Regions from separate parts of the Arthrobacter sp. BPSS-3 genome, predicted to be linked through region 1. Evidence: riboswitches for the same ligand, from Rfam matches in the RefSeq annotation. Region 1 holds a riboswitch; each other region holds the start of a gene.

Region 1 (3,183 bases):
CCCGGCGGCTCGGCATTCCGGAAGCTCGGGTTCGATTTCGCACGCCCCGGAAAGGACCTGTTGCAGGGTGTGGGCCTGTTCCTGCTGATCGGCATCCCGTCGCTGGGCCTCTATGCCGCCGGCCGGGCCCTGGGCATCACGACGGCGATCATCCCGAGCGCGCTGGGCACCTACTGGTGGACCGTGCCCGTCCTGGTCCTCTCCGCCATCCGGCACGGGATCGTCGAGGAGGTGATCGTGGTGGGGTACCTGCTGGACCGGTTCGGCAAACTCGGGTGGCGGCTGCCGGCGGCCATCGCCGCGAGCTCCATCCTGCGCGGCAGCTACCACCTGTACCAGGGGTTCGGGCCGTTCATCGGCAACGCCATCATGGGCGTCATCTTCGCCCTGGTCTACACCCGGACCCGGCGGGTGATGCCGCTGGTGATCGCGCACGCGCTGCTGGACATCGTGGCGTTCGTGGGCTTCAGCCTGTTCGGCAAGGCGGTCGGCCTGGGCTGAGGCGTCCTGCGATTCCTGCGGTGCCGTGACCTGCGGTGCCCTGTCCCGCACGACGAGGCGGGGAGCGGCTTAAAGAGTTTCGGCCCCCGGCGGCGGGTGGCGTCATTGACACCCGCGGCCGGCGGCCGAAGTTGTGGCGGGCCGAAGCCCTAGATGGTGACGGCGCCGGAGGCGGTCTCGAAGGTGACCGAGAGGATGCCCGGCGTGCCGTGCGGGGCCTGCCAGTTCACGGCCACGTCCTCCAGCGGCTTCTCCACCGGTTCGCCCAGCCACTCGGTGACCCGCTGCGCGGAGCCCGCGATGGTCAGCTCGGACATCTTCACCGAGCTTTCGTAGGCGTTGGACGGGTGCAGGGCCGGGTCGCCCTCCCACTTGAGCATGTACGGGACCTGCGGATCCGCGATGAGGCCCAGGATGCCGATCTGCTTCCAGACCAGTTCGCGGCCATCGGGGAACTTGCGGTTGCCGTTGACCGCGGCGCGGCCCAGGCGTTCCTCGAAGGGTGCCAGGTCGTCGACCTCAACGCACCAGCCCATCCAGCCGCCGCCGGCGGCGGAGCGGGCGCGGACCGCCTGGCCGAACGGTGCCTTGTCCGAGGCCGGGTGGTCCAGGACCTCCACGACCTCCAGGTACTTGTGCCCGGCGAGCGGGATGATCATGTTGCGGGTGCCAAAACGGGGGTGCACGCCGCCCTTGACGGCCTCGACCCCGAGGGCCGTGGCGATACGGTCGGTGGTGGCCGCGAGGCCATCCTTTTCACAGGCGTAAGAGACGTGATCCATGCGCATGCCCTCATCTTGGCACTTTGTGATGGACCTCTCAGCTTAGGCTGTCCTAACCTCGCAGGGACCATCCGGCGGGCCCCCGTGCCGCCCAGCGCGGCCGCGGAAATCCGCCGGAGAAGCCGTCCCGGGGACCGGTTTCTTCATCTTTGTCACAAAGCTATCCGGACCGGTTTCCGGCTTCCTACACTGGGAGCAGGTCATGAGTGCCAGCGCCAAGCCCCGGCTCGCTGGCCGGCAACCCTCCTTGCGCGGTGGGGTGCCCCGGGTGAAGACCTGGCCCTCCGGCGACCGCCGGCGGGGCAAGCGCGGCGCCAGGGCCGTGACGATATTCCGGGACCTGCCAGCGGCGCAGGACCCGGGAGGCGGTGCCGTCCTGAGCCCAGTCACAGGAGACACCATGTCCAACGCCTGGTCCTTTGAAACCCGTCAGATCCACGCCGGCCAGCAGCCGGACGCCGCCACCGGCGCCCGCTCGCTGCCGATCTACCAGACGACGTCGTTCGTCTTCCCGAGCGCCGAGAGCGCCGCGAACCGGTTCGCCCTGGCCGAGCTCGCCCCCATCTACACCCGAATCGGCAACCCCACCCAGGACGCGGTCGAACAGCGCATCGCCAGCCTGGAGGGCGGCCTCGGCGCGCTGCTGCTCAGTTCCGGGCAGGCGGCGGAAACCTTCGCCATCCTCAACATCGCCGAGGCCGGGGACCACGTGGTGGCCAGCCCCAGCCTCTACGGCGGCACCTACAACCTGCTGGCCCACACTCTGAAGAAGTTCGGCATCTCCGTGACCTTCGTGGCGGACCCGGACAACCTGGACCAGTGGCGCGAGGCGGTGCAGCCGAACACCAAGCTCTTCTTTGGCGAGGTGGTCTCCAACCCGCGCCAGGACGTGCTGGACATCGAGGGCATCTCGGAGGTGGCCCACCAGGCAGGGGTGCCGCTGATCGTGGACAACACCCTCGCAACCCCGTACCTGATCCGGCCGCTGGAGTGGGGCGCGGACATCGTGGTGCACTCGGCCACGAAGTACCTGGGCGGCCACGGCTCGGCGATCGCCGGTGTGATCGTGGACTCCGGAAAGTTCGACTTCGGCGCGGACCCGGAGCGGTACCCCGGCTTCAACACCCCCGACCCCAGCTACAACGGCCTGGTCTACGCCCGGGACCTCGGCGCGGACGGCGCACTGGGGGCCAACCTCTCCTACATCCTCAAGGCCCGGGTCCAGCTGCTGCGCGACCTCGGCTCCGCCGTCGCGCCCTTCAACGCCTTCCTGATCGCCCAGGGCATCGAGACGCTGAGCCTGCGGGTGGAGCGGCACGTCGCCAACGCCACCCGGGTGGCCGAATGGCTGGAGGGCCGGGAGGACGTCGAATCGGTCGCCTACGCGGGGCTGCCCTCGAGTCCCTGGTACGAGCGCGGCCGGAAATACGGTCCGCGCGGCACGGGCGCCGTCGTCTCCTTCGTCATCGCCGGGGGAGTGGAGGCCGGCAAACGCTTCGTCGACGCCCTGGAGCTGCACTCGCACGTGGCGAACATCGGCGACGTGCGCTCGCTGGTGATCCACCCGGCGTCGACCACGCACAGCCAGCTCAGCCCGGAGCAGCAGGCGGTGGCGGGCGTCCACCCGGGCCTGGTCCGGCTCTCGGTGGGCCTGGAGCACATCGACGACATCCTGGCGGACCTCGACGCCGGCTTCCGCGCCGCGAAGGCCGGCTAGGCCCGGGACCCTCGCCGGATTTCCCCACCTTTGCGGGCCCGACGGCGGCCGGCGCGGCGTGTCCGCGGCGACCCGCCGGCCTTGGCCTTCAAAGGTGGGGAAACGGGGCGGCGGGGCGGGCGGCTGTCACATGGAAGTCACAATCTTCGCCAGGACGCCGCCCTGTTTCGTACACTCGGTGCA
Region 2 (3,183 bases), on a different contig from region 1:
GCGCCGGGGCCGCGGTCAGAGGCGCTTGTCGAGGCGGCGGGCCAGGCGGGAGCCGCCGAACTGGACGAGGGTGACCAGCAGGATCATCAGGATGATCGCGGTGATCATCAGCGGGGTTTCGTAGCGGTAGTAGCCGTAGCGGATGGCGAAGTCGCCGATCCCGCCGCCACCCACCAAGCCCGCCATCGCCGAGTAGGAGATGAAGCTGACGGTCATGATGGTGATGGAGCTGACCAGTCCCGGCCGGGCCTCCACCAGCAGCACGTCCCGGACGATCTGGGACCGGCTGGCTCCCATCGAACGGGCGGCCTCCACCACCCCGCTGCCGAGCTGGCTGAGGTTCTGCTCCACGAAGCGGGCGAAGTACGGGATGGCGTTGATGGTCAGCGGGACGATCACCGCGGCCGTGCCGATGGTGGTGCCCACGATGAAGCGGGTCACCGGGATGATGGCGATCAGCAGGATCAGGAACGGGAAGGACCGGACCAGGTTGACCAGGCCGTCCAGGACCCGGTGGAGCCGGGGCCGGTGCCGCAGTCCGCCGGGGCCGATCGTGTAGAGCCAGACGCCCAGCGGCGTGCCGATCAGGACGGCGAGCGGTATTGCGACCAGCAGCATGGCCAGGGTCTGGCCCATGGCGGCGCCGATTTCGGGCAGGACCGAGAGGATGCGCTCAAGCATGGATCAGGCCTTTCGGGGCGGGGCCGGCCGGGGCGGCTGCCCGGTGGGGCCGGTTCAGCTCGATGGCGTCGGAGACCAGGTACCGCCCGATCGAGGTGGCGGGGTGGAAGCCGGGGCGTTCGAGCTCGGCCAGGTCGAATTGCTCGACGATCCGGCCGTCCTCCATGACCGCGACGTTGTCCGCGATGGCCTTGATGACGTTCATTTCGTGCGTGACCACCACGATCGTGATGCCGAATTCGGCGTTGACGTCCGCGAGGTACTGCAGCACGGAGGCGGTGGTCCGGGGGTCCACGGCCGACGTCGGTTCGTCGCAGAGCAGGACCTTCGGCTCCGTGGCCAGCGCCCGGGCGATGGCCACCCGCTGCTTCTGGCCGCCGGAGAGCTTCGCGGGGTAGCTGGCGGCCTTGTCCGCGAGGTCCACGATGGCCAGGGCGTCGGCCGCCCGGCGCCGGCGTTCGGCCTTCCCCACCCCGGCGAACTTCAGTGAGAGCTCCACGTTCTCCTGCGCGGTGAGGTTGTTGAGCAGGTTGAAGTGCTGGAAGATCATGCCGATGCCGTGCCGGCTGCTGCGCAGTTCCGGCTCGCTCAGGGCGGTCAGGTCCACGCCGTCGACCAGGACCCGGCCCGAGGTGGGGCGTTCGAGCAGGTTGATGTTGCGCAGCAGCGTGGATTTGCCGGCGCCGGAGAACCCGATGATGCCCTGGATCCGGCCGCGCTCCACGGTGAGGGTGACGTCGTCGACGGCGGTGAACCGGCCGTCCTTCGACCGGAACGAGGTGCTGACGTTCTGGATCTCGATCACAGCGGACCGCCCGCGATCCGGGCCGGCGCTGCCGTCGTTGTGGTGTTCATGATTCCTCCGGGGCTCGCCCGAGGAAAGCCTCGTCCCCCGGCGCCGGGGCAGCACAAAGCGCGGCCTCTCAGGTCCGTGGAACAGTGGTTCTCCATCGGTCCTGGCGGTAGCACCGTCCTCATCGAGGGGGTTGCTGCGGCGTCACGGAGCCAGGTCTCTCAGCCGCTCGGGATGGTTACCCCACGAATCTGGCACACGCCCGGCCGGTGTGAAAGCGGCGCGTCACACGCCGTAAAGCTCCCATCAGTCCCGGTCAGAGGCCCAGGAGCGGCGCTTCTCGTGCCGGGCAGGCGTTCATGACGACGTCCAGCCCGGCGGCCTTGGCCCGTTCCGCCGCGGCCTCGTCGATGACGCCCAGCTGCAGCCAGACGGCGCCGGCGCCGGCGGCAATCGCCTGGTCCACCACGTCGCCGACGCGGCCGGAGTTCACGAAGCAATCCACGACGTCGATGGGCCGTTTCTCCGCCGGGATTTCCCCCAGCGAGCGGTAGCCGGCCTCCCCGTGGACGTCGTCGCCGGGCAGGTTGACCGGGATGATGTCCATGCCCAGGCGGTCGCGGATGAACAGCGACGTGTCGTAGGCCGCACGCCATTGGTTGGTGCTCAGGCCCACGATGGCCCATCGGCCCCTGGTGCGCAGGAGGCGTTCGACGACGGCGGGATCGTTCACGTGGCTCATGCGGCCAGCCTACGTCCGCCGGCAGCGGCCCCGCAGTAGGGAATCCCACCCCGGGCACTGCGCCGAATTTCTGATCGGGCCAGACACCTCACGTCCGCAGGTTTCCGAATATTACGCGCCCATTTGGCGAAAATCCGCCGTTCGGTTTTAGTAGACAATGACCATCCCGAGCGGCCGAGAGACCTGGATCGATGACGCCGCAGCAACCCTGGTCGACGGACCTCCACCCCGGAGCCCGCCGATAACGAGGACGCACGCCGAGGGAAAGGTCCGGACTGACTACCCGGGCCAAAGGCTGCTTCCGTAGGGTGCTACTGCCAGGACCGATGGAGTAACCCTATGACTGCTGTCCTGCACCCGCCCCAGCCCCGGGCCGACGCCCGGCCCGGCTCCGGCACCCCCGCCCTCCCGGTCTCCTTCCGCGGCCTGGGCCGCGCGTTCGGGACCGGCCCCGCCGCGCACACCGTCCTCCGGGACGTCAGCTTCGACGTCGTCCCCGGCGAGGTGCTGGCCATCCTGGGCGCCTCCGGCTGCGGCAAGTCCACCCTGCTCCGGGCCGCCGCCGGGCTCGACGCCGCCACCTCCGGCAGCGTCGCCATCCACGGCGAGCCGGTACGCGGCGTCGACGACCGCTGCGCCTTCGCGTTCCAGGAGCCGCGGCTGCTGCCCTGGCACACGCTCCAGGCGAACATCGCCATCGGGCTGCCCGCCGGCGTCAGCGCCCGCGACGGCAAGGCCAAAGTGGCCCGCCTGCTGGAACTCGTGGGACTGCAGGACTTCGCCAAACACCGCCCCCGGGAGGTCTCCGGCGGCATGGCCCAGCGCGCGTCGCTGGCCCGGGCCCTGGCCCGGAACCCCGGCGTGCTGCTCCTCGACGAGCCCTTCGGCGCCCTCGACGCACTGACCCGGATCAAGATGCAGGACCTGCTCCTGGAGGTCCACCGCGCCGAACCCACCACGGTGCTGC
Region 3 (3,183 bases), on a different contig from region 1:
TGTCCGGGTTGAAGCGCACGATCGCGTGCTCGATGGCGCCCACCATTTCCTGGCTGTGGCGGTGCAGCTCGGTGTCCGTGAAGTTGTGATGGATCATGCCGGTCAGGCCCATGAACGTGGCGCCGCGCTGGGCGTCCAGCGACCGCTCCAAGGCGTTGCCGCCGCGCTTGCCGTCGCTCATCACCAGCCCCTGCACCTCGTGGCCGGAGTCGACGAACTTGGCGAGCGTTCCGCCGCAGGCCAGCTCCAGGTCATCCGGGTGGGCGCCGATGGCCAGCACCCGGCGGGGCTGCCGGGCCGGGCTTCCACCGGTGCGCAGGGCGGTCAGCGCGATGGCGAGGGCGGTGAGTCCGCCCAGGGTGGCGGTCAGGTCAGCGGTCTGCCAGAACTCGGAGGCGTCCAGGGCAAAGGCGGCGACGTTGGCCAGCAGCAGCACCGCGCCGGTGGCGAGGGAAATCCGGCGCAGAAGTTCGGGACGGCGCAGGCGGCGGTGGAACCAGGATTTCCCCACCGCCGCTGCGACCAGCAGCGCAATCAGCAAGACGATTATCAAGACGTAAATCGAGACCATGAATCTTTCCAGTTCTTCTTCGAGGTGCCGGCCGCCCCCAGTGCTGCGCCGGACAAAATGATGGATCTGCAACCCGCCCGGCAGAGGCTGCCGGGTTCTGGAGGGAAGGATTGCTTGTCAAAGAACCGGTCCGCGGTATCCCGGCGGAGACGTCAAAACCCATGCGCCAGCGGCACTGCGCAAACGGCCGGAAGCGGCCGCGCAGCGGGTGCTGAAAAGGCGTATGCGGTATGTGGAGACCCAGCTGAGACCTTGGACTGCCACTTCAGTAAACGTGACGCCCCTATCGGAAAACCCGAGTAGGCAATACCCGAAAAGCATTCGGCCACCGCGGACGGAACCGGCTTTTTGTACTCGATCACGACGGGCGCGATACTCGGTCGGCCTACGGCGGACGGCCTCCCGTGACCGAACATGACGGGGCCGACGCGCGGGCGCGGGCCCCGGGGTGTTAGGTTTTTTGCAGAGTAATGAGAACCGGTGCAAAGCCCTGACTGGCCGGTCGGCAACCCTCCTTTTGCGGCGGGGTGCCTCAGGTGACTACTCGGCAATCGACCATTCGAGCTGCAAGCGTGAACGTAAGGAGTTTGTCGTGTCCGACGCGACCCCGCCCCCAGTCCCCACCCCCGGAGCCGGCACCCCGGCCAACCCTCCCGCGCAGGCCGCAGCGCCCGCGGAGCGGCTGGCCTACCGGCTGCTGACCGGCCCCGACGACCGCAGCTTCTGCGAGCGGATCTCGGCCGCCCTTGCCGAGGGGTATGTGCTGCACGGCAGCCCGGCCGCAACGTTCAACGGCACATCGGTGATCGTGGCGCAGGCACTGGTGCTGCCGGCCGCCGTCGCGGAGGCGGACGCCGCGGAGGCGGACGCCGCGGTGGCCCGCGCCGTCGACGGTCTGGAGTTCGACGGCCTGGAATCCGACCGTCTGGAATCCGAAGGGCAGGCGAGGGCATGAGCTACGCCGCGGACCTGACCCCGCAGGCGGCCTGGGAACGGCTGCAGTCCGGCGCGGTGCTGGTGGACGTCCGCACCCGGGCCGAGTGGGCCCAGATCGGCGTCCCGTTGACCGGCGGGGCGGCCGCGGAGCCGGTGTTCATCGAGTGGACCCGGGCCGGCGGCGTGCCGAACGAGGGCTTCCTGGACGAGCTCCGGCAGCGCGTCCCGGCCGACGCCGAGCTGCTCTTCCTCTGCCGGTCCGGGGCCCGCTCCGTCGCGGCGGCAGGGGCCGCGGCGGCAGCGGGATTCACCGTCTACAACGTGCTGGACGGCTTCGAGGGCCAGCCGGATGAGGCCGGCGTCCGCCGCGTCAACGGCTGGAAGAACGTGGGCCTGCCGACCGACGGGACCCGCACCGCATGAGTTTCAATCCCGAGGCCGCGGACTGGAGCCCGGACACCCAGGCCGTCCGTGGCGGCTTGGACCGGACCGGCTTCCAGGAAACAACCGAGCCGATCTTCCTCAACTCCGGCTTCGTCTACGAATCCGCCGCCGCCGCGGAGCGGGCCTTCACCGGAGAGGACGAGCGGTTCGTCTACTCCCGCTACGGCAACCCCTCGGTGGCCACCTTCCAGGAGCGGCTCCGCCTGCTCGAAGGCACCGAGGCGTGCTTCGCGACGGCGTCGGGCATGTCCGCGGTGTTCACCGCTCTCGGCGCGCTGCTTGGGGCCGGTGACCGGGTGGTCGCCGCCCGGTCACTGTTCGGGTCCTGCTTCGTGATCCTGAACGAGATCCTGCCGCGCTGGGGCGTGGAGACCGTCTTCGTCGACGGCCCGGACCTCGACCAGTGGCGTGACGCGCTCTCGACGCCGGCCACCGCCGTGTTCTTCGAGTCGCCGTCGAACCCGATGCAGGAGATCGTGGACATCGCCGCCGTGAGCGGGCTGGCGCACGCCGCCGGCGCCACCGTGGTGGTGGACAACGTCTTCGCCACCCCGCTGCTGCAGCGCTGCACGGACTTCGGCGCGGACGTGGTGGTCTACTCCGGCACAAAGCACATTGACGGCCAGGGCCGGGTGCTGGGCGGCGCGATCCTGGGCAGCAAGGAGTTCATCGAGGGCCCGGTCCGGCAACTGATGCGCCACACCGGACCCGCGCTGTCCGCCTTCAACGCCTGGGTGCTGACCAAGGGCCTGGAAACCATGTCGCTGCGGGTCAACCACGCCTCCGCCTCGGCGTTGCGGCTGGCAGAGTGGCTCGAGGCGCAGCAGGCCGTGACCTGGGTGAAGTACCCGCTCCTGGCCTCCCACCCGCAGCACGAGCTGGCCGCCAAGCAAATGAAGTCCGGCGGGACCGTGCTGACCTTCGAGCTGGCGCCCCCGGCCGGCCGGTCCGCCAAGGACGCCGCTTTCGCGCTGCTGGACGGCCTGCGGATCATCGACATCTCCAACAACCTTGGCGACTCGAAGTCTCTGATCACGCACCCGGCCACCACCACGCACCGGGCCATGGGTCCGGAGGGACGGGCCGCTATCGGGTTGAGCGACGGCGTGGTGCGGCTCTCCGTCGGGCTGGAGGACCCGGAGGACCTGATCCGGGACCTCTGTCAGGCGCTGGCGCAGATCCAGTAATCCCCGGCGGCGGCCTGGAACGTACCGCCTAGAAGCGGCGGACGG

Evidence for each region. A riboswitch is a leader RNA that binds a small molecule or an ion and turns the genes downstream of it on or off. The one in region 1 is predicted to bind S-adenosylmethionine.
Region 2: another riboswitch for S-adenosylmethionine. It lies ahead of ACFVY3_RS10655 (methionine ABC transporter ATP-binding protein); the one in region 1 lies ahead of ACFVY3_RS08305 (bifunctional o-acetylhomoserine/o-acetylserine sulfhydrylase).
Region 3: another riboswitch for S-adenosylmethionine. It lies ahead of ACFVY3_RS14685 (DUF1737 domain-containing protein); the one in region 1 lies ahead of ACFVY3_RS08305 (bifunctional o-acetylhomoserine/o-acetylserine sulfhydrylase).

Annotation. Positions count from the first base shown of each region.
Region 1 covers NZ_JBIMMV010000004.1:188,561-191,743, forward strand. The annotation lists gene ACFVY3_RS08295 (CPBP family intramembrane glutamic endopeptidase) at 1-501, shown strand, start outside; gene ACFVY3_RS08300 (VOC family protein) at 651-1,289, opposite strand; SAM riboswitch class IV at 1,482-1,598, shown strand; gene ACFVY3_RS08305 (bifunctional o-acetylhomoserine/o-acetylserine sulfhydrylase) at 1,684-3,000, shown strand.
Region 2 covers NZ_JBIMMV010000006.1:29,169-32,351, reverse strand. The annotation lists gene ACFVY3_RS10660 (methionine ABC transporter permease) at 16-681, opposite strand; gene ACFVY3_RS10655 (methionine ABC transporter ATP-binding protein) at 674-1,486, opposite strand; SAM riboswitch class I at 1,626-1,715, opposite strand; gene ACFVY3_RS10650 (CoA-binding protein) at 1,791-2,216, opposite strand; gene ACFVY3_RS10645 (ABC transporter ATP-binding protein) at 2,556-3,183, shown strand, end outside.
Region 3 covers NZ_JBIMMV010000009.1:156,767-159,949, forward strand. The annotation lists gene ACFVY3_RS14680 (PIG-L deacetylase family protein) at 1-571, opposite strand, end outside; SAM riboswitch class IV at 1,038-1,150, shown strand; gene ACFVY3_RS14685 (DUF1737 domain-containing protein) at 1,254-1,526, shown strand; gene ACFVY3_RS14690 (rhodanese-like domain-containing protein) at 1,523-1,930, shown strand; gene ACFVY3_RS14695 (O-succinylhomoserine sulfhydrylase) at 1,927-3,138, shown strand; gene ACFVY3_RS14700 (glutamate--cysteine ligase) at 3,167-3,183, opposite strand, start outside.